DNA from 3 places in the uncultured Haliea sp. genome. Region 1 is predicted to be linked to each of the others. Evidence: predicted binding sites of a transcription regulator. Region 1 holds the regulator's gene; each other region holds the start of a gene.

Evidence for each region. Region 1 encodes sigma-54, which starts transcription at its own class of promoters, with help from an activator protein. Its sites were predicted from a motif close to TGGCACANNNNTTGCNNT; they were not measured.
Region 2: a site for sigma-54 is predicted at 5,444-5,461, ahead of flgB (flagellar basal body rod protein FlgB). Genes of this name have one in related genera too.
Region 3: a site for sigma-54 is predicted at 6,602-6,619, ahead of glnA (glutamate--ammonia ligase). Genes of this name have one in related genera too.

The regions. Positions count from the first base shown of each region.
Region 1 is NZ_CAXBAE010000001.1:479,555-489,439, forward strand. Features, by position in the region: gene AACZ17_RS02225 (KpsF/GutQ family sugar-phosphate isomerase) at 1-803, shown strand, start outside; gene AACZ17_RS02230 (HAD hydrolase family protein) at 805-1,326, shown strand; gene lptC (LPS export ABC transporter periplasmic protein LptC) at 1,326-1,886, shown strand; gene lptA (lipopolysaccharide transport periplasmic protein LptA) at 1,867-2,445, shown strand; gene lptB (LPS export ABC transporter ATP-binding protein) at 2,423-3,148, shown strand; gene AACZ17_RS02250 (RNA polymerase factor sigma-54) at 3,290-4,777, shown strand; gene raiA (ribosome-associated translation inhibitor RaiA) at 4,885-5,172, shown strand; gene ptsN (PTS IIA-like nitrogen regulatory protein PtsN) at 5,181-5,639, shown strand; gene rapZ (RNase adapter RapZ) at 5,648-6,502, shown strand; gene AACZ17_RS02270 (HPr family phosphocarrier protein) at 6,505-6,774, shown strand; gene mgtE (magnesium transporter) at 6,871-8,220, shown strand; gene yjgA (ribosome biogenesis factor YjgA) at 8,213-8,794, shown strand; gene AACZ17_RS02285 (YhdP family protein) at 8,704-9,885, opposite strand, start outside.
Region 2 is NZ_CAXBAE010000005.1:117,153-127,037, forward strand. Features, by position in the region: gene AACZ17_RS08130 (flagellar basal body P-ring protein FlgI) at 1-276, opposite strand, end outside; gene flgH (flagellar basal body L-ring protein FlgH) at 286-972, opposite strand; gene flgG (flagellar basal-body rod protein FlgG) at 982-1,767, opposite strand; gene flgF (flagellar basal-body rod protein FlgF) at 1,780-2,520, opposite strand; gene flgE (flagellar hook protein FlgE) at 2,540-3,805, opposite strand; gene AACZ17_RS08155 (flagellar hook capping FlgD N-terminal domain-containing protein) at 3,862-4,566, opposite strand; gene flgC (flagellar basal body rod protein FlgC) at 4,585-5,001, opposite strand; gene flgB (flagellar basal body rod protein FlgB) at 5,004-5,396, opposite strand; gene flgA (flagellar basal body P-ring formation chaperone FlgA) at 5,645-6,364, shown strand; gene flgM (flagellar biosynthesis anti-sigma factor FlgM) at 6,467-6,778, shown strand; gene AACZ17_RS08180 (flagellar protein FlgN) at 6,781-7,233, shown strand; gene AACZ17_RS08185 (GGDEF domain-containing protein) at 7,446-8,375, shown strand; gene AACZ17_RS08190 (hypothetical protein) at 8,360-8,830, shown strand; gene AACZ17_RS08195 (SPOR domain-containing protein) at 8,827-9,822, opposite strand.
Region 3 is NZ_CAXBAE010000013.1:33,897-43,781, forward strand. Features, by position in the region: gene AACZ17_RS14145 (rhodanese-like domain-containing protein) at 1-328, shown strand, start outside; gene grxC (glutaredoxin 3) at 338-616, shown strand; gene secB (protein-export chaperone SecB) at 641-1,150, shown strand; gene trmL (tRNA (uridine(34)/cytosine(34)/5-carboxymethylaminomethyluridine(34)-2'-O)-methyltransferase TrmL) at 1,205-1,669, opposite strand; gene glnG (nitrogen regulation protein NR(I)) at 1,689-3,098, opposite strand; gene glnL (nitrogen regulation protein NR(II)) at 3,082-4,149, opposite strand; gene AACZ17_RS14175 (DUF4124 domain-containing protein) at 4,406-4,942, opposite strand; gene glnA (glutamate--ammonia ligase) at 5,076-6,482, opposite strand; gene typA (translational GTPase TypA) at 6,906-8,717, shown strand; gene dtd (D-aminoacyl-tRNA deacylase) at 8,721-9,167, shown strand; gene AACZ17_RS14195 (GNAT family N-acetyltransferase) at 9,154-9,603, opposite strand; gene AACZ17_RS14200 (peptidylprolyl isomerase) at 9,606-9,885, opposite strand, start outside.

The DNA.
Region 1 (9,885 bases):
ACATTGCCAGCAAGATTGCGGCCACCCTGGCAAGCACGGGTACACCTGCCTTTTATGTGCATCCAGCGGAAGCGAGCCACGGGGATATCGGCATGATCACCGCGGACGATGCGGTGATTGCGCTCTCCAACAGCGGCCGCTCGCCGGAGGTCGTCACGCTGCTGCCGCTACTGAAGCGGCTCGGCATACCGCTGATCAGCATGACCGGCAATCCGGATTCTCCCCTCGCCGAAGCGTCTGACGCCCACCTGGATACGGGCGTAGAGACAGAGGCCTGCCCGCTCAACCTTGCACCGACCTCCAGCACAACCACCGCGCTGGTCATGGGGGACGCGTTGGCCATCGCGCTACTGGAGGCCCGCGGTTTCACCGCCGAGGATTTTGCCTTTTCGCACCCGGGCGGCACGCTGGGTAAAAAGCTGCTGCTGAAGGTTGAGGACATCATGCACACCGGTGCGGCGATCCCGCGGGTCACACCCGCCACGCCACTGTCTGCTGCGCTGCTGGAAATCAGTCGCAAGGGGCTGGGAATGACCACGGTCACCGGGCCGGAGGACGCACTGGTCGGGATCTTCACCGACGGCGACCTGAGGCGCGCGCTGGACGAGGACGTGGACGTGCGCAACACCCCGATCAGCGAGCTGATGACCCGGGGCGCCAAAACCATCGGGCCCAACATGCTGGCAGCAGAGGCGCTGCGCATCATGGAAGAAAACAAGATCACCTCCCTCGTTGTGCAACGCGGAGAGCGTATCGTGGGCGTGGTCCACTTGATGAACCTGCTACACGCGGGTATCGCCTGATATGGTCACCGAACCCCAGGCCGCGCTGGCCATCCGCCTGCTGGCGCTGGATGTCGACGGCGTCCTGAGTGACGGCCGGGTGACCTACGCCAGCGATGGCAGCGAGCTCAAGTCCTTCAATATCAAGGACGGACTGGGTATCAAGCTGCTGCAGCGTTGTGGCATCCGGGTGGCGATCATTACCGGTCGCCGTTCAGATATGGTCGCCAGGCGGGCCACAGAGTTGGGCATCGCCGACCTGTACGAGGGCCGTGAAGACAAGCTCAGTGCACTGCAGGAACTCGGGGAACACCTGGGCCTGACGCTCAGCGAATGTGCCTACATGGGCGACGACCTCCCGGACCTCGGTGCGATTTGCGCGGCAGGAATCGGGATGACCGTGTCCGATGCCGTGCCGGAGGTGCGCGCCGCCGCAGACTGGTGCAGCCGCGCCCCGGGTGGTGCGGGGGCCGTGCGGGAAGCCGCCGAGTGGCTGTTGCAGGCACGCGGGCAGTGGGACGACCTGCTCACAGAGTTCCGCTGATGGAGCGACGCAGGCGTCCATGGCTTCTCGCGGCGGTGCTGGTCGGCGTAGTGGCGTGCTACCTGGGCATCACGGGCGGTGGTCCGCTGGAGCGCAGACCCGTGGCGCAACAGGCAGATATTGTACAGACCTATCTGCTAGACTCGCGCAGCCTGACCTATGCGGAAGACGGTAACCTCGCCCATGTCATGGAGGCCGTGCGTGTGGAACATCGGGGTGACGATGAGGTCTCAGATCTGGAGCAGCCAAGGTTCTACTCGCATGACGGCAACAACCAGACCTGGTCGGCCAGTGCCACGCGCGGCCGGCTCAAGCACCGGACTGGCATACTGATATTGCGCAAAGACGTGGTGCTGACTGATGACAAGGCCGGGGGTGTTCTGGAAACCAGCGCCATGACCCTCAACCTGAAACAGCGCACCGCAAGGTCCAAGGTCCCGGTCAGGGTGACCCAGGGCAACAATGTACTTACCGCCGACGGGATGTTCGCAGACCTGAAGCGCCAAACCATACGCCTGATGCCCGGCGTGGAGGGGATCTATGTTCCGGAAGGCTCCTGAGGGGAGTCGCATTGGCCCACGTGCACTCAGCATCGGGCTTGCGGTGATCAGCCTGCTGCTGGCCAGCGCCACACAGGCGCTGCCCAGCGACCGCGAGCAGCCAATTCGAATCAGTGCTGATCAGGCCTTGCGCGATGAGCGCGAGGGCTTTACCGAATACACGGGAAACGTGCGTCTGCAACAGGGCAGCCTGCAGATCCAGGCCAACAAGCTCACCATCTTCCATGGCCGAGAGGCCGCTGACCGCATCGTGGCGGAAGGCAGCCCGGCGCGTATGCAGCAGCAGCCGGCGGCCGACAAGGCGGTTATTCACGCAGCAGCGCTCAGCATCGAGTATTTCAAATCCCAGGAGCGGGTGAAACTCAGCCGCGAAGCGCGGATTGAGCAGGACGGCTCGATTGTTACCGGCAATACCATCGATTATTTCATGGCGGAGCAGCGGGTCAGGGCCGACGCCGGTCGGCGCGAGGACGGCGGCCGGGTCGAGGTCGTCATCCCCGCCGAGGTGCTGGAAGGCGACGAACAAGAGGCGCAGCGTGGCGCAACTCAGGGCGAGTAACCTGGCCAAGGCCTACCGGGGTCGCAAGGTGGTCATCGACGTCTCGCTGGAGATTTCCAGTGGGCAGGTGGTCGGTCTGCTGGGCCCCAACGGGGCAGGTAAAACCACCTGCTTCTACATGGTGGTTGGCATTATCACGGCAGACGCCGGGCGCATCGAACTGAATGGCGAAGATATCACGTCACTGGCGATGCACGACCGGGCGCGCCGCGGGCTTGGCTACCTGCCCCAGGAGGCCTCCATTTTCCGCAAGCTGAGCGTGCAGGACAACCTGCTCGCGATTCTCGAAACGCGGCCCGACCTGGGCAAGGCCGAGCGACTGGCACACTGCGACCGGCTGCTGGAGGAGTTCCACCTGACTCACCTGCGCACCAGCCTCGGCCAGGCACTGTCCGGAGGCGAGCGGCGCCGCGTGGAAATCGCCCGCGCACTGGCGACCGAGCCCGACTTCATCCTGCTTGACGAACCCTTCGCCGGCGTGGACCCGATCTCGGTTTCCGATATCAAGGACATCATCATTCATCTGCGCAAGCGCGGCATAGGCGTGTTGATCACAGACCACAACGTCCGCGAAACCCTCGACATCTGCGAGCGTGCCTACATCGTCGGCGAGGGGCATATCATCGCCGAGGGAAATGCCCAGGAAGTGCTGGAAAACCCCCGCGTGCGCAAGGTCTATCTGGGCGAGCACTTCAGGCTTTGACGCAGGGCCTCACCCCTGCCCCGCGCCTCCACAATCCCGCAAGCAAATTTCGCGCCATTCTGTTGCGCGGCTACCTGCGCCAGCGCTACACTGGCATCACAGCCAACCCGCGGCGGTACCCGGGATGAATCCAGTACGTTGATGAAACAGTCGCTTCAACTCAAGCTTGGCCAACAGCTGACAATGACGCCGCAGCTGCAACAGGCCATCAAGCTGCTGCAGCTGAGCACCCTGGATTTGCAGCAGGAGATCCAGCAGGCGCTGGACAGTAACCCACTGCTGGAACTTGCCGAGGACGACTACGACGCCGAGGCTGAAGCCCGCGCGCTGGCGACCGAGAACAGCCAGTCCACCGGAGAAGCCACTCCGGAACAGGCAGAGCGCGACGTCGCCGCTAGCGCTGACGAATGGCAAACCGACACCCTCCCCGATGAACTCCCTGTCGACACCCAGTGGGATGACCTGCTGCCCTCCTCCTCGGCCCCCGCGAGCCAGGGAGAGGATGGGTTTGACGGCGATTTTGACGCGCGCAACAACGCCCGCGACAGTCTGCAGGACCAGCTGCTCTGGCAACTGAACCTCACTCGCCTGTCGGACACTGATCGCATCATCGCCATGGCCATTATCGATGCGACCGACGCCAACGGACGCCTGCAGAGCAGTATCGAGGATATCCATGAGTCGCTGACGCCGGATCTGGACATCGACCTCGACGAGGTCGTGGCGGTGCTGCACTGCCTGCAGCAGTTTGAGCCGGCCGGTGTCTGTACACGCGACCTGCAGGAATGCCTGCTTGTGCAGCTGCAACAGCTTCCCCCGGGTACGCCCTGCGTGGAACAGGCTCGGCTGATGATCAGCCGGCACATGGCACAACTGGGCAGCGGCGACTACAAGCAGATCATGCGTCGCATGCGCCTCAGCGAAGCCCAGCTGAAAGAGGTGCTGGACCTGATCCGCACCCTGGATCCAAACCCGGGGCAGAGCGTTGGCGAAGACACCACGGAGTATGTGGTGCCTGATGTTTTCGTGAGCAAGCGCAACGGCCGCTGGGTGGTCGAGCTCAACCCTGACATTGCGCCCAAGCTGCGCATCAATGACAGCTATGCCAGCCTGATACGTCGCGCCGACAGCAGTGCCGACAACACCTTCCTGAAGGACAACCTGCAGGAAGCCCGCTGGTTCCTGAAAAGCCTGCACAGCCGCAACGAAACACTGATGAAAGTGGCGAGCAAGATCGTGGAACACCAGCGCAATTTCCTTGAGTATGGCGAAGAGGCCATGAAGCCGTTGGTGCTGCATGACATTGCGGACGCCATCGAGATGCACGAATCGACCATATCCCGCGCCACAACACGCAAGTACATGCACACGCCGAGGGGTATTTTCGAACTGAAATATTTCTTCTCCAGCCACGTGGGCACCACTGAAGGTGGCGAGGCCTCTTCCACCGCGATCAAGGCGCTGATTCGCAAGCTGGTGGCGGCGGAAAACCCGCGCAAACCGCTCAGCGACAGCAAGATTGCCGCCGTGCTGGAGGAGCAGGGTCTGCAGGTGGCGCGCCGCACGGTGGCGAAATATCGCGAGATGTTGATGATCCCGCCCTCCAATGAGCGCAAGAGATTGGTCTAGACTATCAGTGTACTGCCCGGCAGTACGTGGTCAGGTTGCCGCCGGCAGAGCGCGGCACACCGGTTCCGGGCGACAAGCCCGGCTTTCATGAGAAGAAGGAGTCAGGTATGCAATTGAACGTCAGCGGACACCACGTAGAGGTTACCCATGCGCTGCGTGAATATGTGGAGAGTAAGTTCGAGCGCCTGCAGCGACATTTCGACCAGATAACCAATACCGAAGTCACCCTGATTGTGGAAAAAATGGTGCAGAAGGCCGAGGCCAACGTGCACATTTCAGGCGCGGACATCTTTGCCGCAGCGGAGTCAGAGGACATGTATGCAGCGATTGACGCACTGGCCGACAAGCTCGACCGCCAGCTCATCAAACACAAGGAAAAGGCGCGAGCCCGTTAGGAACTTTCATGCACGTTCTTTCTGAACTGCTGACGCCGGGGCGCACGGTCTGCCGTGCCCCCGGCAGCAGTAAAAAAAGGCTCTTTGAAACGCTGGCCAGTGTGGTCAGCGACACCAGTCCGGAGCTTGCCGAGGCGGATATCTTCGCCCAGCTCATCGCGCGCGAGCGCCTGGGCAGTACCGGTCTGGGTGCCGGTATTGCCATCCCGCATTGCCGCATCGCCAATTGCAGTCAGCCCATCGGCTGCCTGGTCACACTGGAGGAGCCGATTGACTTTGACGCACCGGACGACCTGCCGGTGGATATCCTGTTTGTGCTTCTGGTGCCTGAAGAGGCCCACCAGGCCCACCTCGACATACTGGCGCGCATCGCCCGCCTGTTCAGCCAGTCCAGCTTCTGCGACGCATTGCGCGATGCCCCCGACAGTGCCACGCTGTTCCGGCGGGCGACCGAGTGGCAGGCCTGACCCGCGCCATGCACCTGGTGATCATTTCAGGCCGCTCCGGGTCGGGCAAAAGTACCGCCCTGCATCAGCTGGAGGACGAGGGCTTTTACTGTATCGACAACCTCCCTGCCGCCCTGCTGCCCGCCCTGGTCGATGAGGCCAGCCGCCCGGGATTTGAGCATTTCCGCGGCGCCGCGGTGTGCATTGATGCACGCAATGCCTGGCGCAATCTCGAGGACTTCAACGCCATCGTCGACGCGTTACCGGACAGTGTGAACAGCGAGATCCTGTTTCTGGACGCGCAGGACAGCGTGCTCATCAAGCGCTTCAGCGAAACCCGGCGCAAACACCCCCTGAGTGGCGAACAGATGCCTTTGGCAGAAGCCATCGAGCGCGAGCGCGAGTTGCTTGAACCCATCGCCAGCGCCGCCGCGCTGGTACTGGACACCAGCCAGCTGACCATCTACGAACTGCGGGATGCCGTACGGCAGCGACTGATCGGCGAGAGCTCGGGCAGCATGTCAGTGCTGATCCAGTCCTTTGGCTTCAAACGCGGCGTGCCCACGGATGCCGACCTGGTGTTCGACGTGCGCATGCTGCCCAACCCCCACTGGGTGAAAGAACTGCGTCTGCAGAATGGACTGGACACGGAAGTGCAGGACTTCCTCGAAGCACAGCCGATGACCGGCGAGCTGTTCGAGAGCATTTGTGACTACCTGGATCGCTGGCTGCCGCAGTACCGGGACAGCAACCGCAGCTACATGACGGTGGCGATCGGTTGTACCGGTGGTCAACATCGGTCAGTATATCTTGCGGCCAGGCTCTACCGGCACTACAAGGAGCGGTACCCGCAGGTTCATATTCGCCACCGGGAACTGCAGTAACCGTGATTCAAGCGCAACTCACCATCATCAACAAACTCGGCTTGCATGCACGCGCCGCCGCCAAGTTCGTGAGCTGTACTGCGGCCTACAGCAGCACTGTACGGGCGGGCCGCAATGGCGAGATGGTCGACGGCAAAAGCATCATGTCCATCATGATGCTGGCGGCAGGGCAAGGCACCGTGCTCGACATCGAGGTCGATGGCCACGACGAGGAAGCTGCCCTGGAGGCATTGCGCACGCTGGTCGAAAACCGGTTTGATGAAGGTGAATAGGTCACACTGACCCCCCGCCACATTGTTACGCCCGGCGCTTTGCCGGATAATCTGCGCTGCATTGCCACCAGCACCTTTTCCGCGGACCCGTAAGCCATGGCGCAGCCCTCATCATCACAGGCAAGACTCGAACGCCTGTCCCAGGCACTGGGGAGTGGCACGTTCGCTGACGTCAAACGCATGCTCAATGGACTGCCTGCTGCCGATGTCGCCCACCTGCTGGAGTCTTCGCCGCCCAAATTCCGCCACATCCTGTGGCAGATGGTGGAACTGGAGAACGAAGGCGACGTCATCAATGAGCTCGGCGACGAGCTCCGGGTGCATTTCCTCAGCGACATGGATGCGGCGGAAGTCGCGCAGATTACCGAACACCTGCAGGACGACGACCTCGCCGACATCCTGCAACAGCTCCCGGACCGGATAACGCGCGAAGTTCTCGACTCGATGGACCACCGGGACCGCGCCCGCCTGGAACAGGTCATGAACTATCCGGACGACACTGCCGGCGGCCTGATGAGCACGGACACCATCACCATCCGCCCGCCCCTGACGCTGGATGTGGTGCTGCGCTACCTGCGCCGGCACACCGAGATACCCGCCATGACCGACAATCTGATTGTCGTCAATCGCAATGACCAGTTTATCGGCCTGCTGCCGCTAAACACGCTGCTGGTGTCCGACCCCTCGGCCACTGTGCGGGAAATGATGCTCACCGATGTTCCGCCGATTCCCGCCTCCATGCCGGACGATGAAGTGGCGCGCCTGTTCGAGCGCAATGACTGGGTCTCGGCCCCGGTAGTGGACGATGACGGACGTCTGCTCGGCCGTATCACCATTGACGACGTGGTCGACGTGATCCGCGAAGACGCCGATCACTCGCTGACGTCGATGGCGGGCCTGGCAGAAGATACCGACACCTTCGCGCCGGTGCTCAACACCGCGAGCAGGCGTGCCATCTGGCTTGGCATCAACCTGATCACGGCGTTTATTGCCGCCTCGGTCATCAACATCTTTCAGGACACCATCGAAAAAGTGGTGGCGCTGGCGGTACTGATGCCGATCGTGGCCTCAATGGGGGGCATCGCCGGGACCCAGACGCTGACGGTGATGGTGCGCGGTATCGCCCTGGGACAGGTCAGCAAGAACAACGAATCCTGGCTGATCCACCGCGAGGTGGGTGCGGGGATCCTCAACGGCCTGTTGTGGGCCGGCGTGGTGGCGGTCGCCGCCTCCGCCTGGTTCCAGGACTGGACCCTGGGCCTGATCATCGCCCTGGCCATCATCATCAACCTGGTCACCGCCGCGTTTACCGGCGCGGCCCTGCCCCTGCTGCTGAAGCGACTCAAAATCGATCCGGCGCTGGCGGGTGGCGTGGTGCTGACGACGGTCACTGACGTGGTCGGCTTCTTTTCATTCCTCGGCCTGGCGACCTGGTTCTATGCCTGATTACACCCCCCCCGATGAGCACGACGAATTCGAGCCGCCCAGTAAAAGCGAGCTGAAGCGACGCATGACCGCACTGCAGAACCTGGGCGAAGCGCTCACCGCGCTCAGCGACAAGCAGTTGCAGAAGGTGCCGATCGAAGATACTCGCCTGCTGGAAGCCATCGCCGAGGCCCAGCGCATCACATCGAACAGCGCCCGGCGCCGCCACCTGCAGTTCATTGGCAAACTCATGCGCGACATTGATGCCGAGCCGATCGCAGCCGCGCTGAGCGCCATGCATCAGGAGCAGCACCGTGCCGCCGCCCACTTCCAGGGGCTGGAAGCGCTGCGAGACCGCCTCCTCGATGAGGGCCCGGAGGTGATTGGCGACGTTGTCGAGCGCTGGCCCGATACCGACCGTCAACACCTGCGCAATTTGCTGCTGCAAGCCCAACGTGAACAGAAACGGGGGCAGGCACCGGCGGCTGCGCGCAAGCTGTTTCGCTATTTGCGCGAGCTGGCGTCCGCGGCCGGCGATGGCGAAGGCGATGGCGATGCGCTGGATGCAGCAGCAGACGACGCCGACGAATCCTGAGCGACCTCGCCCGGCGCCGGCACAGCTTCCACAGGCGCAGTGCCATCGCTGGTGTCAAATATCCGGTCCAGCCGCACCTCCGGTTCCTGCCAGGTGCCGGAAATACCATAGACCGCACTGGATAACTGGGACACCTGTTTTTCGAACAGTTTGCTGACCACGAACACCCCCGCGGCAACCGGTAGCCCGGCTGTGAGGGCGGCAACCCAGGGCAGGTTATTCGCCACCGGCAGTGTCGCAACCAGCTCTCCATCCAGCGAGCGGGAGGCAATCTCCGAACTGCCACTGAAGCGGAAGCTGGAGCCAGCGCCGGATACCGCCAGCTGCGGCACACGAATCATTCCAGCCTGGAGTTGCAACTCCCCATCCATGCTGTCGAAGGGAATACCCGATTCAAACCACTGGGTCAGGCTGAGGCGCTGCACGATGTCCGCCAGATTGAGAATGCTTACCACACGCAGCGCGCCAGAGGCGCCCGCCGATGCATTCAGGAAGCGACCCTCATCCAGCGCCAGCGACAAGCGGCCACTGGCACTCGCCAGGGCGAATCGCTGCGGTGCTCCAGGCCACCGCAGATCCACTGCAAAACGGCCCTGCTCCGTTTCGAGGATGGTTTCATAGCCCAGTGCTGCCAGGGTGTCGGCCAGGTCAGCGGCCACCAGATCCATCTTCAGACGGGTTCCCTCGTCGGACCAGGTCAAGCTGGCTTCCGGGTCGGAGGCAATCTGCAGGCCGGCGAGCTCGCCTTGCAGCGCTTGCACATCGAGGGTGCGATCGCCGGGACGCAACACAAACGAGAGCTGACCCAAGGGCCTCCCCCCGCGCAGGACTTGCCCGATAGCGACATCGATATCCGGCCAGTCGTTCACAACACCGGGATCGGGGGACTCTCCGTCGCCCGTAGACAGGCCGGCAAGGTCCAGAGCGTCGATATTAAGCACCAGCCTGGACAGGCGGCTGTCGGCGCGTCCTGCAGCACGCAGCCAGGGCGTTTCCACGCCACCTCGCCAGCCCTGCGCCGTCTGCTGCAGGTTGACCAGCACATCCTGCCAGTCCTGCCCGCGCAGCAGCACGCTATCCACGAGCAGTTG
Region 2 (9,885 bases), on a different contig from region 1:
GACCGCGGCGACGTTGGTCAGCTGCGGGTTGACGTTGGCGGGGATGTTCACCCCCAGCTGTGCCAGCATGCTCTTCAGGCTCTGGATGGTGAACGGCGCCTGAATGGTCTGGTCACCGCTGCCGTCGAGGCCCACCACCAGGCCGTAGCCGATCAACTGGTTGCTGCGCACGCCGTTGACGCTGGCGATATCCTTGATGCGTTCGGCGCTGGCCTGTGAGGACAGCAGCAACACCAGCAACAGCGGGCAGAGACGGGACCAGAGTAGGGTTAGCATCAGCGTGCCTCAGAAGGGAACCAGGGGGCTCATGAAGAACCGGGTCAACCACCCGGGCGTGTTGGCTTCCTGACCGACGCCGGTGCCGCTGTAGGAAATGCGCGCGTCGGCAATCAGGGTGGAGGAAATGGTGTTGGTGGGGCTTAAGTCCTCCGGGCGGATAATACCGCGCAGGCGGATGTACTCATCCCCCTGGTTGATATTGATCCACTTCTCGCCCTGGATATACAGATTGCCGTTGGGCAGCACCTGCGCTACCTGCACCGCGATGGAGCCGCGCAGGCTGTTGCTCTGGCCCAGGGCAGCCTCACCGGAGAAGGCGCTGGCACCGTTGATATCCACCCCGAGGTTGTAGCGGCCGTTGACGGTGACCGGCTGGCCGAACACGGTGGGGCTGGTCAGGTTGATCTCGCTGCTCTTGTCCAGCTCGGTGTCGCTGCTCTTGCTGCCGGTGGTGGCCTCCACCAGTACCACGCTGACAATATCGCCCACCTGCACCGCGCGCGTGTCGCTGAACAGCGACATCGCCTGCGAGGACACGTACACACCGCCATTGGTGGGCGGTTTCGGCAACAGGGAATAATCGATGGGATCCACCGGCCCGTACAGCTCGTGGCTCTTCTCGGGCACACCGCCGCAGCCCGACAGAAGAACCAGGCCGGCCGCGAGCATCACAGGTTTCAGGGAAGCGCGCACGATCACTCCTTACAGGTTGTTGGAGACGAACTGGAGCATCTGGTCAGCGGTGGAGATGGCCTTGGAGTTCATCTCGTAGGCGCGCTGGGTTTCGATCATGTTCACCAGCTCCTCCACCACATTCACGTTGGAGCTTTCCACGTAGCCCTGCACCACCGTGCCCAGGCCGTTGATCCCCGGGTTGCCCGGCTGCGGCGCACCGCTGGCGCCGGATTCCACCAACAGGTTCTCGCCGCGCGCCTGCAGGCCGGCCGGGTTGATGAAGTCGGTGAGCTGGATATTGCCCACCTGGCTCACCGCGGCGCTGCCCGGCACCGTGACCGATACCGTGCCATCGCCACCGATGCTGATGGAAGTCGCGTTCTGGGGGATGGTGATGGGCGGCTGCAGCTGGTAGCCGGCAGAGGTCACCACAATGCCCTGGTCGTTGATCTGCAGGGAGCCGTCACGGGTGTACGCCTGGGTGCCGTCCGGCAGCAGGATCTCGAAGAAGCCGCGGCCCTGGATGGCGAGGTCCAGCGAGTTGTCGGTCTTGGTCAGGTTGCCCTGGGTAAACAGCTTTTCGGTCGCCACCACCCGGGTGCCGGTGCCGATCTGCAGGCCCGAGGGCAGCAGCGTGTCCTGGGAGGACTGGGCGCCCACCTGACGCACATTCTGGTACACCAGGTCTTCAAAAATCGCGCGACTGCGCTTGAAGCCCGTCGTGCCGACGTTGGCCAGGTTGTTGGCAATGGTCGACATGCGCGTCTGCTGCGCGTCGAGGCCGGTCTTGGAAATCCACAGTGACTGTGACATGGCCTGAATTCCTTATTCGAGTCGCATTAATTGGGTTGACGCCGTATCCAGCTCCTGGGCGGTGGACATCATGCGCACGTGCATTTCGTACTGTCGTGCCAGCTCGATCATGTGCACCATCGCGGACACCGGATTGACATTGCTGGATTCCAGCATGCCCGAGGCCAGCCGCACTTCGGCGGCGGGGGCCGAGGCCAGGCCGTCTCCAGCGCGCAGCAAACCGTCCGGGCCCTTGTCGATCTGATCGGCCGGCGGGTTGACCAGCTTGATGCGGTCCAGCACCGCCACGGCATTGATCTGTTCGCCCAGCGGCACGATCGACACGGTACCGTCGGAGCCCACGGTGAGCGAGCTGAACGGCGGCAGGGCAATCGGCCCGCGTTCACCGAGTACCGGCTGTCCGCCACCGTTGACCAGCTGGCCGAACTCATCCACCCGCAGGTCGCCGCGCCGCGTGAGGGCTTCCGTGCCGTCCGGCGCCTGCACCGCGATCCAGCCCTCGCCGACCAGCGCGACATCGAGATCGCGACCGGTCTGCTCCAGGCTGCCGGGCGCCAGGTCGGTGCCCTTGTGCTTCTCGATCGTGTACACGCGGCTGGCAGCACCCACGCCGTCGAGGTAGCGGCTTTCCGCGCTCACCAGGTCCGCCTTGAACCCGGGCGTCGCGGCGTTGGCCAGGTTGTGGCTGTTGGCGGCCTGCGCCAGCATCATTTCCTGGGCGCCGGAGGCGGCGATGTAGACGAAGTGATCCATCAGCTACGCTCGGCGCCGATCAACGCAGGTTGATCACGGTCTGGGTGACCGCGTCTTCCGCCTGAATCACCTGCGCATTGGCCTGGAAGTTGCGCTGGGCAATGATCAGGTCAACGAGCTGCGCGGTAATCTCCACGTTGGACTCCTCCAGTGCCGCCGACTGGATAACCCCGAGCCCCGAGGTGCCGGGGGCGCCGACGTTGGAGGGACCGGAAGCAAAGGTCTCCACCCAGTTGGTGTCGCCGATGGGCTGCAGGCCATTGGGGTTGTTGAAGTTGGCCAGCGCAATCTGCGCCAGGGCGCGCGACTCACCGTTGGTGAAGCGGGCGAAGGCGATACCGGTGGAGTCAATCTCCAGCCCGCGCAGCTGGCCCGCGGCAAAGCCGTCCTGGATCACGCTGCTCACGGCAAAGGGTGTGCCGAACTGCGTGGTATCAGAGAGGGACACGGTGATGTCCTGCGGGTCGGCGCCGGTGCCCACACCCGCCGCGTTCAGGGGCTGCCAACCGGTGATGTTCACTTCCACCGGCAGCGTCAGCGGGTCGAACTGGCCGTTGGACTGGAAGGTCAGCGTGTCCGGCCCGGAAGTGGTCACGCCGTCTACCAGTGAGTGTACTTCCCACTGGTTAGGTGTGGCGGTCTTGACGAAATACAGGCTCAACACGTGGGGGTTCCCGAGGCCGTCATACACCGTGGTCGAGGTGGTGGCGTTGAAGGAGCTGGGGTCCGGCGAGGTGGGCGGCAGGGCGAAGGCGTCGAAGGGGCCACCAAACGGTACGTTGGGCGGCACTTCGCGCGAGTCGAGGTTGGAGGTCAGGTCAACAAGGCCCGTGGGGTTGGGGTCCAGCAGCGAGGTGTCGATCTGGATGTCGCCCAGCTGGCCGGTCACGTCACCCACCGAGTTCACCTGGAAACCCTGCAGGCGGGAACCCGCGTTGCTGACGACGAAGCCCTCGCGATCCACCTTGAAGTTGCCCGCGCGGGTGTATTGCAGCGCGCCGTCGACGCTGAGCTGGAAGAAACCGCCGCCGCTGATGGCGAGGTCCAGGGCGTTGTCGGTGAAGCTGATGTTGCCCTGGCCGAACTCCTGCGTCACCGCCGACAGGCTCACCCCCTTGCCGATGGCATTGCCCCCGGCACCGAGCAGGCTGGTGGCGAAGACATCGGCGAACTCTGCGCGCGACGTCTTGTAGCCCACCGTGGAGGCGTTGGCGATATTGTTACTGATGACATTGAGGTCTGCACTTGCAGCGTTAATGCCCGAAATTGCGGTATCAAAGGCCATTGTCTCTCTCCTGGCTCAACAAACGGTGTCGCGCGGTCCCGGCGGGCCCGACGCTGTTACAAAATACTCTTGATCGTATTCATGCCCACGGTCTGGCCATTGGCCAGGTTGAGGGCCACATCACCGGTGCCGGCAGCGATGGCCACCGACTCCACGCGCTGGTGGGCGTAAACCGGCACCGTGGTGGACACGCCGCCGACCAGGGCTTCCACCGAGACGCGATACTGGCCGGCCTCCAGCTGTGCCCCGCTGCCATCACGGCCGTCCCACTGCACGCGGAAATCCGAGCTCACACCGGGCGGCAGCGCCGCGCTGTAGACCAGGCGCCCACTCATATCCTGGATGAACAGGGTTGCCGAGGTGGCGTTGCCGGTGAAGGCCACCGTGGCATCCAGCGCCAGCGCGGGGTCGTCGCCCTCCTCCGCAGTGCCTTCCACGGGCCGCAACAGGCCGACGTTGCCTTCGGTGACCACATCGCGGCCCACCAGGTTGGCCGCCTGCAGGGCCTGGCTACCGGTCAGCGCCGAGGCCAGGCCACCGAAACCGGTGTTCAGCTCCTGAATACCCGACACCGTGCCAAACTGTGCGAGCTGGCCCATGAAATCCATGTTGTCCAGCGGCTTGGTGGGATCCTGGTTTTTCAGCTGGGCGACCATGAGGGTCAGGAACGCTTCGGAGCCCATGTCCTCAACGGAATTGGCCTGTCGCGGTGCCGCTTCCGGTTGCGGAAACAGCTCATTGATGCCGGCGAGCGTGGTCATCGGTGTTGTCCTCGTTGATTATCGGCCCAGCGTGATGGTGCGCTGGATAAGCTGTTTGGCGGTGTTCATGGCCTCGATGCTGCTCTGGTAGGAGCGCGAAGCCGATATCATGTTGGCCATTTCATCCACCGGATTGATATTGGAACGGTAGATGTAGCCCTCCTCATTGGCCAGCGGGTGGGATGGCGAAAACTCCTGCCGCGGGGGCAGCTGCGACTCAACGATCTCCGCAACGCGTACGCCGGCGGCACCCTCGGCGTCACCGAGGCCGTCCTGCAGCAGGGTTTCAAACACGGGATAGCGCGCTTGATACGCCCCCTCCGGCGTGCTGCTGACCACCTGTGAATTGGCCAGATTGCTGGAAATCGTGTTGAGGCGCACGCTCTGCGCTTCCAGGGCCGAGGCCGATACCGCCATGATGTTGAACAGGCTCATGCTCATTCGCCCCGTATCGCGCGCTGGGTGGACTTGATGCGGCTGTCCAGAATCGTCAGGCTGGCCTGGTAGCGAATGGCGTTGTCCATGAACTCCGCATGCTCGCGCTGGGCCTCTACGGTATTGCCGTCCAGCGCTGGCTGGCTGGGTACGCGGTACAGCAGGGGCTGTTCATTCGCCGCCCCCATGCCGCCGTTGGCATCCAGATGACTGGCATGCGTGCGCCGCAGCCCGCCAGCGGTCGCCGCCTGCATGGCGGCGGCAAAGTCGATGTCACGGGCCTTGTAGCCGGGGGTGTCCTGGTTCGCCAGGTTTGCCGCTATCAACTCCAGGCGCTGGGCACGCAGCGCCATCGCCTGTCCACTCGTTCCAAAAACCCGGTCAGTAAAACTCATGTCGGTCGCTCCTTCTCGCTGCCTACTCACAGCACGCACGGGAAACCTAATCAGGAACCGTGCCAACCGTAAAATAGTGTTTTATTACAATGGGTTAAGGAATTTCTGAGCGGATTTCAGGGGGCGACCGGAAGCCCGATTGCCGCTCCGGCGGCAAGAATTGCCGCCCCACCACACGGCGGCCGCGTTATCCGCGACTGGCATGGTTCCTGCTTCGAAACACCTTGACGACCTGTTTGGGAGGCTTCATGTCAATTTTCCGGCGCACCGGGTTGCGCCTGCTGCTCCTGGCCCTGCACCTGCCGGCGATCTTCGCCGCGGGCGCGCGGGCCGAGATACTCCATCCGCTGGAGGACGTGGTGGCGGCCGCCAGCGCCGAGGCAACCGCGGCGGCACGGGCGCAGGGCTACACTGACCTTGAGGTGAGTGCACGCCCCCTGGACTCCCGGCTGCGCCTGCAGGCCTGCGGTGAACCGCTGGAGACATTCAGCAACGCCAACGCGAGCGTACTGGGACCGGTGAGTGTCGGGGTGCGCTGTGCGCAGCCCAGTGCCTGGACGCTGTATGTGCGCCTGGACGTCAGCACCCGCGGCACTCTCCCCGTACTGACTGACAACCTGCCCCGCGGCAGCATCATCAGCGAACGTGACCTCACCCTGGTGGAACGCACCATAACCAGTGCCACCGATGCGGTGATCATGGACCCGCAGCAGGCCATCGGCATGGAGCTTATCCGGCCGGCCAGCGCGGGTTCCCCGCTGCGGCATAGCCAGCTGCGCCCACCGCAGCTGATCTCCCGCGGCCAGACCGTCACCCTGATCGCCGGGGGCGAGGGCCTGCAGGTCACCATGCAGGGACGCGCCATGGCCAACGCCGCGGCGGGTGACCGCCTGCTGGTCACCAACCTTGCCTCCGGGCGCCGGGTCGAGGGCATCGTCAACGCCGACGGCAGTGTGCGCATACCATGAACACGGCGCGGCGATGCTTGTGCTAAACTTTTCCGTCCGGCTGCCGCTAACCTGCTTGAGGCACCCTTACGTGCCAGCCATTCACTGACTGCGTGAACCGACATGGACCCAATTGACAACAATGCCAACATCAAACCGTCGCGTACCGGCGGGGATGCACGCACCAGCACGGTGGACCAGGCCGGACGCAGTAGCCAGGCCAGTGCCGGCAAGCCGGTGGTGGAGGCAGATGCGGTCACCATCACGCGCATGGCGGAAGACATGCTGCAACTGGAAACACAGTTGGCCAGCGTGCCCGATGCCAATATGGAGCGCGTGGAGCAGCTGCGCGCTGCGATCAGCGATGGCAGCTACCGGGTCGACCTGGAGCGGATTGTGAGCAACCTGCTGCAGGCCGAACAGGATCTGTCCTGAACGTGACGCCCGGTGAACAACTGGCGCTGGCCCTGCGCGCCGAAATCACCGCCCTGGAAACCGTACTCGCCCAACTCGACGCTGAACAGCAGGCACTGCGTGCCGGTGATGCCCAACGCATTGAAGCCTGCACCCGCGCCAAAGACGCCGCCTTGAAGCAGCTCGCCGGCCTGCAGCAACAGCGCCCAACCGCCGCAGCTGATGCCACATTGTCCAGCCAGATCAGCGTGCTCGACAATGCCATCGAAAACCGCGAGTTGCAGGCCCGGTTGATTGCGCTGGGTGAACGCTGCGCCGAGCTCAACGCCAGCAATGGCGTACTCATCGGGCGCCTGACCGAACACACCCGCAGCGCGCTGCGTGTGCTGCGCCAGCAGGACGGCGACCCCCGGCTATACTCGGGTACCGGAGCCGCCGACAGCGCGAGTGACAGCCAGAGCCTCGGCAAGGCCTGAAGCAGCGGGCCTGCAAACGTCAAATTATTGACTCCGGGCCGGCGGTGTTTTGCCGCTCCCCGAGTGATCCGTGGTTTTTTGCCCTGCATCGTGCAAATATTGTCGCCTAACTTCGCAAATTTTCGCCTATCTACACCTAATTTCCATTTAAACTGGTTGGCACGCCCTTTGCTTTAACAAGCTCGATGGACCTTCACTCGAGCATCGATGCCATGACCGACAGATCACCCTTCACCCTCGTCAGTGACCGCGCTGCCAACCTGGCGCCGTCCGTTGCCGCAACCGTGGCATCACCGCTGGGTGAACGCGATGCAGCCGACCAGCTGCTGGGACTGTTTGATCTGCTGCTCGGTGAAGCTGACCAGAACGTACTGCTGGAGCGATTCCACAACTGGGCAAATCGCTGCGGGCTGGCCGACAGCGTCGGCTTCACTGACGCCGATGACGAGCTGGCGGTTGTCCTGGGTGAACAACGCCATCATCGCGCGCTTTATCAACTGGATATCGATGGCAGCACACTGGGAGCGGTGACCCTGTCCCGCCGCCAGCGCTACAGCGAGCCTGAGCTGACGCTGCTGGAACGGGCCCTGGGCGGCCTGGCGCGTGCCCTGCGACTCGCCCGGCAACTGGCCAGGGCGCAGACTACCGCCATGCACGACGGGCTCACCGGCCTGCTCAACCGCCGCGCCATGGATGAGCGCCTGACCCAGGAGCTGCTGCTGTCCAAACGCCACAGCAGCGCGCTGTCGCTGATGATCATCGACATCGACCACTTCAAGGACATCAATGACCAGTTGGGTCACCTGGTGGGGGATGAGGTGCTGCGTCGCCTGGCCCAGGCCTTCCGCGCCTGCGTGCGCGAGTCGGACCTGCTGTTTCGCCTCGGCGGCGACGAATTCGCCATCCTGCTGCCCCGCACCGGACTCAGCGGCGCGGCAGATGTGGCGCGCAAGATCCGCGAAACCGTCGAGCACGTCACCGTGGAACTGGCCGCCAAGGCGGGTGGGGTATTGCCTCGCGTGAGCATCGGCGTGGCCGACCTGCTTCCCGGCGATGATGACAAGGCGCTGCTGCAGCGCGCGGACACCCACCTCTACCACGCCAAGGCACAGGGCCGGGGGCGCGTGTGCATCAGCGTCTGAGCGGACGTCGGCGCAGTCGCCGGGCCACGGCCGGCTCCGGCAACCTCTGGCTGCGCAGTGATCTGCGCGCCCCCGCCGCACCGCAGCCGCAGGGGCGGCGCGAGCCCGGTAGATTCACGCGCCCCCCCGTACGCAGCTGGATGACCTGGACGCTGTTTGGTGCCCTGCTGGTCACCACCGCCGCCGCGGGCCACGGCTTCCTGGCGACAGAACCGGTGGTGCCGTCGGTGGCGCGCACCGTGGCGCCCATCGGCGAGACAGCGCAGGTCCCGTTACCGCAGTCGATCGCCAACACGGCAAGTACACTACCTGCGCTGTACGCGCTTGAGGACACCCAGCAGCAGTTGATTACACAAGTCGAGGAGATCCAGGCAGCAAACCGCGCGCTGCTCAGCCGACTCGAATCACTGCAGGCGGCGCTGGCACCGGAAAACCCCGATACCGCTGCCCGCTAGTTCGGGTCACTGCGCCCCACCCAGAGACGCCCGAGACCATAGCGGTCCTCCAATACTGCGGCTAGGGCCCGCGCCTGCTGCTGGGACTCCAGCCCCACAATCCGCACCCGGAAGAGATCCTGACCGGAGACGGTTGCCGCCTGGATCACGACCGAGCCCTGATCGACCTGCAACCGCCCTGCCCAGCGCTCGGCAATACTGCGCTGCACGTAGGATCCGAAATTCACGAACCAGTCACCGTTCACCGCAGGTGTGGCGGACTCTGGAGATGCATCCTGTGGGGGTGCCGCGCTCTCCGGCACCGGCGGGGGCACCGCGGCCGGGGCAGGTGCCGCGGCCGCACCCTCCGCCTCCGCCAGAGGCTGTGCCAGGCCAGCCTCCAGCTGCTCAATCATTGCCGACAGCTCGCGGTTTTCAGCCCGCAGCTGGCTGAGGTCGCGCTCCAGCCGGGCGTTGCCCTCTGCCACATCACGGGCGAGACGCTCCTGCAGCAGCAGGTCCTCCCGCGACACCACGTCCGCGCGCCGCTGCTCAAGCGCCATGAATTCGGCCCTCAGCGCCTCGCGCTCCTGCACCAGATAGCCGTAGACGACGGCGCCGATCACGAGCGTGGCGGCAAACAGCGCCCAGGACAGTGTCCGCGGACTCGGTACGCGGCGCGGCGCGGCCACGAAGGGCTCGGGTTCCGGCTCGGGTTCCGGCTCGGGTTCCGGTTCGGGTTCGGGTTCGGGTTCGGGTTCGGGTTCGGGTTCGGGTTCGGGTTCCGGTTCCGGCGCGGGTTCGGGTTCCGGTTCGGGCTGGGGCGGGGGCTGTATCACCCAGGTGTCGGGGTCGTAGCCGCGCTCCGCGGCCTCGATGGCGGATACAGGCGCTTTGCGCGAACGGGGCTCCCAGTCGCGGTCAACCAGCGAGGCGGGAACAAGGTCGTCGTCCCGGTCGACATAGCTGCCGCCGGCTGCGAACTTCGACCATTTATTGCCGCTTCCCGCCACCCCGCATCCTCATCACGGTATCCTGCGGCCTAGGAGACACTATCCGGCACGTCGGCGCAATGC
Region 3 (9,885 bases), on a different contig from region 1:
GGCACGCAAGTCCGGTCCGGCCCTGACGCCACAGCAGGCCATTACCCTGGTGAACGCGGAAGAGGGCGTTTTCGTTGACCTGCGCGATGCCGCGGAGTTCAAAAGCGGGCACATCGTCGATGCGCTGAACATTCCCGCGGCCAAACTGCCTGCCCGCATGGACGAACTGGCCAAGTATCGCCAGCGCCCGGTCATCCTGGTCTGCAAGATGGGACAGACAGCTGGCCCTGCGGGTAAACAGCTCAAGGCCGCCGGCTATGAAAAGGTCTACAAGATGGGTGGCGGTATGCTGGAGTGGAGTAACCTGCAGCTGCCCACGGTCAAGTAGGTCGCGCTCGTGACGGCTCCGGTAACCCTGTACACCACGCGCTTCTGCCCCTATTGCGTGCGAGCGCGCAGGCTGCTGGCCGACAAGGGCGTAGAGTTTCTGGACATTCCGGTCGATGGTGACCGCGCAAAGCGCGCCGAGATGGAGCGCCTCAGCGGTCGCCATACGGTGCCGCAGATATGGGTCGGCGACGTGCATGTCGGCGGCTGCGACGAGCTGGTGGCGCTGGAGCGCCAGGGCCGTCTCGATTCCCTATTGGCCCAGGCGCAACAGGCGCCCGGCCGCTAACACAACCTGATGGAGGACGGCTCAATGGCCGATGAACAAGCAACAGCAGCAGGCGCCGCACAAGAACCGGCGCAACAGCAGTTTGTTTTGCAGCGCATCTACAACAAGGATCTGTCGTTCGAGTCGCCTGCCAGCCCGGGCGTGTTTCGCAAGCAGTGGCAGCCCAAGGTGAATGTCGACCTCAACACCAAGAGCGATGCCATTGACGAGAACGGCAATTACGAAGTGGTGCTGACCATTACGGTGACTGCCAAGATGGAAGACGAAACAGCCTTCCTGGTTGAAATCCAGCAGGCGGGCATCTTCCTGATCAAGGGCTTCGACGGCGAGAATCTGCGCCGCGTACTGGCCACGGCGGCGCCGAACATCCTCTTCCCCTACGCCCGTGAGAATATCGACTCCCTGTGTGTGAAGGGCGGCTTTCCCCCGGTCATGCTTGCGCCGGTGAACTTCGATGGCCTGTATATGCAGGCGCTGGCGCGCTCACAGGAGCAGGGCCAGGCACCGGCCGCTGCCGCTGGCACCGAGCACTAGTCTGCTACCCGGCCGCGCCTGTCCGGCGCCGGTCGGCTGCGCACGCCCCGCCGTTCACGCCAGCCCGGGAAAGCCGAGCTGGCGCAAGCCTTCGTAACACAGAATGGCAGCCGCATTGCTCAGGTTGAGGCTGCGGCTGTCGGCCTGCATGGGAATTCTCAAGACCTGCTCCGCCGGCAATGCATCCAGCAGCGCCTGCGGCAGACCGCGCGTTTCCGGGCCCAATAGAATCGCGTCGCCACGGCGGAAGTCTGCCCTGTGGTGTGGCGTGGTGCCCCGGGTGCTGACAGCCAGCAGGCGCGAGTGTGGCAGGCTGCTGCGCAGTGCTTCCAGTGAGGCATGCACCTTCACGTTGGCGAACTCCCGGTAGTCCAGGCCGGCGCGGCGCAGGCGGCGGTCGTCCAGCTCGAACCCCAGTGGTTCAATCAGGTGCAGTTGGCAGCCGGTGTTGGCGCACAGGCGGATGATATTGCCGGTGTTCGGGGGAATTTCCGGTTCGTACAGGACGATGTTCAGCATGCACGCAGTATGCCGTCCCTCAGTCGCTCATATCCAGATCTTTCATTTTGCGGGTGAGCGTATTGCGACCCCAGCCCAGGAGCTCCGCGGCATCGCGCTTGCGGCCCTGGGTTTGCGCCAGCGCCACTTCAATCATGGCCCGCTCGAACATGGGTACCGCCTGGCGCAGAATGTGGTGCTTGCCCTGCTGCAGTTCCTTGCGCGCCCACTGGCCCAGTTGCTCGTTCCATTGCGAGGAGCCGCCGCCCGCCGCGGGCGCCGCCACCTTGCCCAGTTCCGGAGGCAGGTCGCGCAGGTGAATCTCACGCCCGGAGGCCATGACGGTCAGCCAGCGACAGGTGTTTTCCAGCTGCCGCACGTTGCCGGGCCAGGACAGCGCGGTAAGAAAGCGCTCGGTCTCCGGCAGCAGCAGCTTCGGCTCACCGCCCAGTTCCTCGGCGGCCTTGCGAAAGAAGAATTTCATCAGCCGCGGGATGTCCTCCCGCCGCTCCGCCAGCTTGGGTATGTGGATACGGATCACGTTCAGGCGGTGGAACAGGTCTTCGCGAAAGTCGCCGCGCTGTACCCGCTCTTCCAGGTCCTGGTGGGTCGCGGCGATGATGCGCACATCGACCTTGACTGAGGTATGCCCCCCCACGCGGTAGAACTCGCCGTCGGCGAGCACCCGCAACAGGCGCGTTTGCGTTTCCGCTGGCATGTCGCCAATTTCGTCAAGAAACAGCGTGCCGCCGTTGGCCTGCTCGAACCGGCCTTCGCGCTTGCTGTTGGCACCGGTGAAGGCGCCCTTTTCATGGCCAAACAGCTCGGATTCCATCAGGTCCCGGGGTATCGCCGCCATGTTCAGGGCAATGAAGGGGCGCTGGGCCCGCGGGCTGTGGCGATGCAGGGCCCGGGCCACCAGCTCCTTGCCGGTACCGGATTCGCCGTTGATCAGCACGGTGATGTTGCTCTGTGCCAGTCGCCCGATGGCGCGGAAAACCTCCTGCATGGCCGGGGCTTCGCCGATGATCTCGGTGTCCGGCAGGGCTTCGGGCAGGGTCATTTCCCCGCGCTTCTCCCGCGCCTGTGCCAGTGCGCGCTCGGTGATCGCCACCACTTCGTCAATGTCGAAGGGCTTCGGCAGGTACTCAAATGCGCCGCGCTGGTAGGAGGCGACAGCGCTCTCCAGGTCGGAATGGGCGGTGGTGATGATGACAGGCAGTTCCGGGTGCTGATCGTTGATGCGCGTCAGCAGGTCCAGGCCGTCGATACCGGGCATACGTATGTCGCTGATGATGACGTCCGGCTGCTCGGAAAGCATGCGCTCGATCAGCTGGTCGCCATCGGAAAAGCTCTCGTTGTCGATACCGGCCTGGCTGAGCGCGCGTTCCAGCACCCAGCGGATAGAGCTGTCATCATCCACGACCCAGACTTTAGCGTGTCTCTGCATGGCTCTGTTCCATTGGTAAATAAAGGGTAAAACGGGTGTTACCCGGTTCGCTGGCACACTCCAGCAGGCCGCCGTGGCGGTTGATGATGGACTGCGCTATGGACAGTCCCAGCCCGGTGCCGTCCGGGCGTCCGGTCACCATGGGCACAAAAATGGCCTGCTGCAGGTCTGCCGGAATACCGGGGCCGTTGTCGATGATATCGACGCGGCATACCAGGCGGTGTCGCCGACCACTGATCGTGAACTGCCGCTGCGAGCGGGTGCGCAGAAGAATGCTGCACGCTTCCGGCGACGCCGCCGCCTGCAGGGCATTGCGCATGATGTTCAGCACCGCCTGGATGAGCTGTGCGCGATCTACCGGCAGCGGCGGGAGGCTGGGGTCGTAGTCGCGGTTGATGGTGACAGCGTTATTCACCTCGGCCGAGATGAGGTTGCGCACATGCTCAATGATTTCGTGGATATTCACCGGCTCTATCGCCAGCCGCTGGTTGGGGCCAAGCAGGCGATCCACCAGGTCGCGCAGGCGGTCCGCCTCGCGGATGATAATACGGGTGTACTCTGCGAGTTCTTCGTTGGGCAGTTCCTTGGCCAGCAGCTGGGCCGCCCCCCGCACGCCACCCAGCGGGTTCTTGATCTCATGCGCCAGACCACGGATCACCGCACGGGTCGTTTCCTGCGCGTGCAGCATGCTTTCTTCCCGGCTGATCCGCTGCAGCCGGTCAATAGGAATCAGCTCCAGCAGCAGGCTATCGCCCTGTTCGCCGTGCAGCACGGTGACAATCAGGTCGATTTGTACTTCCTGGCCGGTGTGTGTGACCAGTAGCATGCCCCGCCGGGCCAGGGTGGCGCGGTTGGCCCGGGCCTGCTTCAGGGTTTGCAGCAATTCGCCCGCCTGCTGCACCAGCTGGCTGACATCGACCCCCATGGCCCGTGTGGCCGAGGCCTCCAGCAGCACCTCCGCCGCCGAGTTGATTGCCGTGACGCGCAGCTGTGCGTCCAAAGCGATCACGCCGGTGCTGATGTGGTCCAGAATGTCGGGTTTCTGCTGCATGCCTGCCCCATGATTGACCGCCTGAGCGCGGTACGCCTGTTGGCAAAGCAAGAATAACGCCAACTTGGCCTTTAGGGGCTGCCCTTCACCAACCTGTCAGTAAAACAGGGATTTTTATAGGTAGTGAGTGCTTACTTTAAAGGCGAAAATGGCAAGCTTTCGCGATTCCGGGCAGGTTGTCGAAGCGTTTTCCAGCCACCACCGGTCATTCGCACCAATATAGTGCACGGTGGCTCTGGCGCTGTCCAGTGTGGGGCTAATTGCGGTTCTGGATATTGTAGGGTCGCATGACCTGGACGTGTACCGATGGGGAGCGCGCGACTTCGGCGCCACTGGCACCAAGGCGCACCACCGTGAGGTCGTGACCACCGCGCAACACATTGGTCAGGGCCCAGCGTCCGTTCGTCTGGGCATCGCCTACCGGTGCGCCGTCAATCTGCAGCACCAGCTTCTCGCCCGAGCTGAGTGGGGGCTGTGCAGAGGCCTCCACAGTAAAGTCACCCTGCCCCATGGGTATCACGGTCTGGTCTGCCGGCGAGGTGATCGTCACCGTCCGCGCTACGGCTGGCTCCGCCTCCGGGGCGATATCGCGCGGCGCGGGCGCACTGCTCATGTCGGGCGCTGGCTGCGTGTTCAGGCGGCGCAGGGTCACTTCTTCACGGGCGGTGCCTTCAGCGGGTGGTTTGTCGGTAAACACCACGTTGCCCTGGGCATCTGTGGATTTGTAGATAGGCTGACTGGCCTGGGTGGCCACAGGCAACAGCAGCGATAACAGCAGCAGTAGACGGATCATGCCCGATAGCCTCCGGCGCGGCGATTCCCCATAACCTTAGCAGAAAAAGCGTTGGTGCCCTATCCCCGGGGCGGGGTGCTGCGGGCATAAAAAAGGCCCGCACGTGGCGGGCCTGGAAACAGCGTTCCGCAGCTTACACGGAGTAGTACATGTCGAACTCGACCGGGTGTGTGGTCATGTTCAGGCGCTCGATGTCGGCCGCCTTCAGGTCGATGTAGCCATCAATCATGTCGTCGGTGAACACGCCGCCTGCGGTCAGGAAGCCACGGTCCTCATCGAGTGACTTCAGCGCTTCGCTCAGGCTGGAGCACACGGTGGGGATGGCCTTGCCTTCCTCGGGCGGCAGGTCGTACAGGTCCTTGTCGGCGGCATCGCCGGGGTGGATCTTGTTCTGGATGCCGTCGAGGCCCGCCATCAGCAGTGCGGCAAAGGCCAGGTAGGGGTTGGCAGCCGGGTCGGGGAAGCGCACTTCCACGCGCTTGCCCTTGGGGCTCGCAACGTAGGGAATGCGGATCGACGCGGAGCGGTTGCGGGCTGAATAGGCCAGCATCACAGGTGCCTCAAAGCCGGGCACCAGGCGCTTGTAGGAGTTGGTCGCCGGGTTGGTGAAGGCGTTCAGCGCCTTGGCGTGCTTGATGACACCACCGATGTAGTACAGCGCGGTTTCTGACAGCCCGGAGTACCCGTCGCCGGCAAAGGTGTTTACGCCGTCCTTGGAGATGGACATGTGCACGTGCATGCCGGAACCGTTGTCACCGACCAGTGGCTTGGGCATGAAGGTGGCGGTTTTGCCGTAGGCGTGCGCCACGTTGTGCACGCAGTACTTGAGGATCTGTACTTCGTCTGCTTTCTTGACCAGGGTGTTGAACTTGACGCCGATTTCACACTGTCCGGCAGTGCCCACTTCGTGGTGGTGTACCTCGACGCCCAGGCCCATTTGCTCCATGGCGGTGCACATGGCTGCGCGGATGTCGTGCAGCGAATCTACCGGAGGAACCGGGAAGTAGCCGCCTTTCACGCGCGGACGGTGGCCGGTGTTGCCGTCTTCCTGGTGCAGGTTGGACGACCAGGCGGCCTCGGAGGAGCTGATGGCGTAGCCGGCGCCAGAGATATCAGCGTGCCACTTGATGTCATCGAAGACGAAGAACTCGGGCTCAGGGCCGAAGAAGGCGGTGTCGCCAATACCGGTGGTCTGCAGGTATTCCTGGGCGCGACGTGCAACGGACCGCGGGTCGCGCTCGTAGCCTTGCATGGTGCTTGGCTCGACGATGTCACAACGCAGGATAACGGTGGTGTCATCGGTGAAGGGATCCAGCACCGCAGTGCTGTCGTCCGGCATCAGGATCATGTCTGACTCGTTGATGCCCTTCCAGCCGGCGATGGAGGAACCATCGAACATCTGGCCGTCTTCGAAGAAATCTTCGTCCACGGAGCTGGCGGGCAGGGTGACGTGCTGTTCCTTGCCTTTGGTGTCCGTGAAGCGCAGGTCGACCCATTTTGCTTCGCTATTCTTGATCAGGTTCAGAGTATGCTCTGACATTGGATGTCCTCCATGGGGTGTAAAGTCGTGCCACAGTCTTCGGCGCAGTGCGTGTTCCTGGTGCGGCGGTTGCTTGCGAGCGCTCCGTCAGCGGCCAGCGAATCTTGGCAGGATTCCTAACAGCAAAACCCATGCCAAGATTCCAGGGGGCCTAACTCCCTGTTTTGCAGCAGTTTATCACCGCCCGTGCAGTGGCGCCCCATCGCCGTGCTCTATTTTGATGCGTCAGTGCTTTATTTTGGTGCACGACGGGCGCGTGGCGACATTCTGCCGCCAACGCTGCCGGCGCCCGCCTGTAGCCGCTGCTGCCTGATCTGGCGCGAATACCGCATTATCACCGGAAACGGGCGCTCCGCTCACTGCGGTGCTGGGGTATAATCCGCCGCCTTTTTTGCTGCCGGGCCCCCGGACTGAGGAACTCCCTTGATTGAGAAGCTTCGCAACATCGCCATTATTGCCCACGTTGACCACGGCAAGACCACGCTCGTGGACTGCCTGCTGAATCAGTCGGGAACCCTTGACCGTCGCTCCGAAGGGGCAGAGCGTATCATGGACTCCAATGACCAGGAGCGGGAGCGCGGTATCACCATTCTGGCCAAGAATACGGCGATCCGCTGGAACGACTACCGGATCAACATCGTGGACACCCCCGGACACGCCGACTTCGGCGGTGAGGTGGAGCGCGTACTGTCCATGGTGGACTCTGTGCTCCTGTTGGTAGACGCGGTTGACGGCCCTATGCCGCAAACCCGTTTCGTGACCTCCAAGGCCTTCGAGCAGGGCCTGAACCCCATCGTGGTCATCAACAAGGTGGATCGTCCGGGCGCACGCCCCGACTGGGTGGTCGACCAGGTGTTTGACCTGTTTGATCGGCTCGGCGCCACCGACGAGCAGCTCGACTTCCCCATCGTCTATGCCTCCGCCATCCAGGGCATTGCCGGCCTTGATCACGAGGCCATGGCAGACGACATGCAGCCGCTGTTCCAGACCATCATCGACAAGGTGCCGACACCCGCGGTAGACCGCGATGGCCCGTTGCAGCTGCAGATCAGCGCGCTGGATTACAACAGCTACGTCGGTGTCATCGGTGTGGGCCGTGTGACCCGCGGTACCCTGAAGCCGAACACCCAGGTCACGGTGATTGATCGCCAGGGCAAAACCCGCAACGGACGCGTCCTGCAGGTGATGGGCTACATGGGGCTGGAGCGGGTTGAAGTCCCCTCTGTAGAGGCCGGGGACATTGTCTGCGTGACCGGTATCGAGGGGCTGAACATTTCCGACACGCTGTGTGACCCCGCCACCGTAGAGGCCCTGCCGCCCCTGACCGTTGACGAACCCACCGTCAGCATGACCTTCCAGGTCAATGACTCGCCCTTCGCCGGCCGTGAGGGCAAGTTCGTCACCACGCGCAATATCAAGGAGCGCCTTGAACGCGAGCTGATCCACAACGTGGCACTGCGGGTAGAGCCGGGTGATACGCCGGACAAGTTCAAGGTGTCCGGGCGTGGGGAGCTGCACCTGTCGGTACTCATCGAGAGCATGCGCCGCGAGGGTTTCGAGCTCGGTGTTTCGCGTCCCGAGGTGATTCAGAAAGAAATTGACGGCGTCATGCAGGAACCCTACGAGCAGCTGGTGATCGACTGTGAGGAGCAGCACCAGGGCGCGATCATGGAAGAGCTGGGCCTGCGTCGCGCATCGCTGGAGAACATGACGCTGGACGGCAAGGGCCGGGTGCGCCTGGAGTTCATCATACCCGCCCGCGGCCTTATCGGCTTCCGCGGCCTGTTCCTGACCCTGACCTCCGGCAGTGGTATTCTCACCCACGTGTTCGACCATTACGGTGCGGTGAAGAATCAGGAGATCGCCCGCCGCACCAACGGTGTGCTGGTGTCCATGGTCAAGGGTAAGACCCTCGCCTACTCGTTGTTCAACCTGCAGGACCGTGGTCGCCTGTTCGTGGGCCCCAACGTGGAGGTCTACGAGGGGCAGATTATCGGTCTGCACAGTCGCGGTAACGACCTGACCGTGAACCCGATCAAGGGCAAGCAGTTGACCAACGTGCGCGCTTCCGGCACGGATGAGGCCCTGACGCTCACCCCGCATGTTCGCCACAGCCTGGAGCAGGCGCTGGAGTTCATCGAAGAGGACGAGCTGGTAGAAGTCACGCCGGAAAGCATTCGCCTGCGCAAGAAGCTGCTGCTCGAGCACGAGCGCCGCCGCGCCGGTCGCGCCTGAGGCGTGAAGGCTCTGCTGCAGCGCGTCACCACGGCGAAAGTGACCGTGGGGGAGCGCTGTGTCGGGGAAATCGGTAGTGGTTTGCTGGTGTTTCTCGGGCTGGAGCAGGGCGACCAGCGCGAAGCGGGTCTGCGCCTGCTGGACAGGCTGCTCAGCTATCGCATTTTTCCCGATGACGAGGGCCGCATGAATCGCAGCGTGCGGGATGCCGGCGGCGAAGTGTTGCTGGTGTCCCAGTTCACCCTCGCGGCAGATACCCGCAAGGGCCTGCGGCCCGGCTTTTCCACCGCCATGGCGCCGCAAGAGGCGGAGCCGTTTTTCGCGTGGATGCTGGCACAGCTGCGTGAACGCCACGCCGGTGTCGCCGCCGGGGAATTCGGCGCCAACATGCAGGTGAGTCTGGTAAACGACGGGCCGGTGACCTTTTTGCTGGAGACTAGCCCGGCATAAGCCGCATGTGCAGGTGGAAGATGCCATCTTCCAGGTAGGGTTCGCCGCTGGCGACAAAACCCAGGCTGGCATAGAAGTCCCGCAAATAGGCCTGGGCGCCAATCGCAATGCCTGCCCCGGGCCATTGTTGGCGGTTGAAATCGATACCCCGTTGCACCAGCGCACGCCCCAGCCCCGTCCCTCGCGCGGCCGCGGGCACCGTAATCCTGCCCAGTGAGCTCTCGGCATAGCTGAGGCCCGGCGGCAGGCAGCGTTGATAGGCGAGTAGTTCTGCGCCCCGCTGGTGGCGCATGTGCCAGCATTGCGCATCCAGGCCATCGAGGTCGCGATACACGCAGGCCTGCTCCACCACAAAAATATCCTGGCGCAGTTGCAGCACCGCGTACAGCTCAGCGGCCGAGAGAGCCTCGAAGCGCGTGTTGAGCCACTGACCCACGGTCAGTGGTGATGGCCGCCCACGCCGTGGGCGTGGCCGTGGGCTTTTTCGTCAGCGCTGGCGGCACGCACGTCAACGATTTCGATGGCGAAGCGCAGCGTCTGGCCCGCCAGGGGATGATTGGTGTCGATCTCGGCGCTGTGGCGGCCCACCCTGGTCACGGTTACCGGGTGGCGCCCTTCGCTGGTGTTGAGCTGTACCGTCATCCCCGGCTGCAGTTTGCCCCGGTACACCAGATGCTTCACCGGCACTTTCTGCACGCGGCCCTCGCGCCGCTCACCG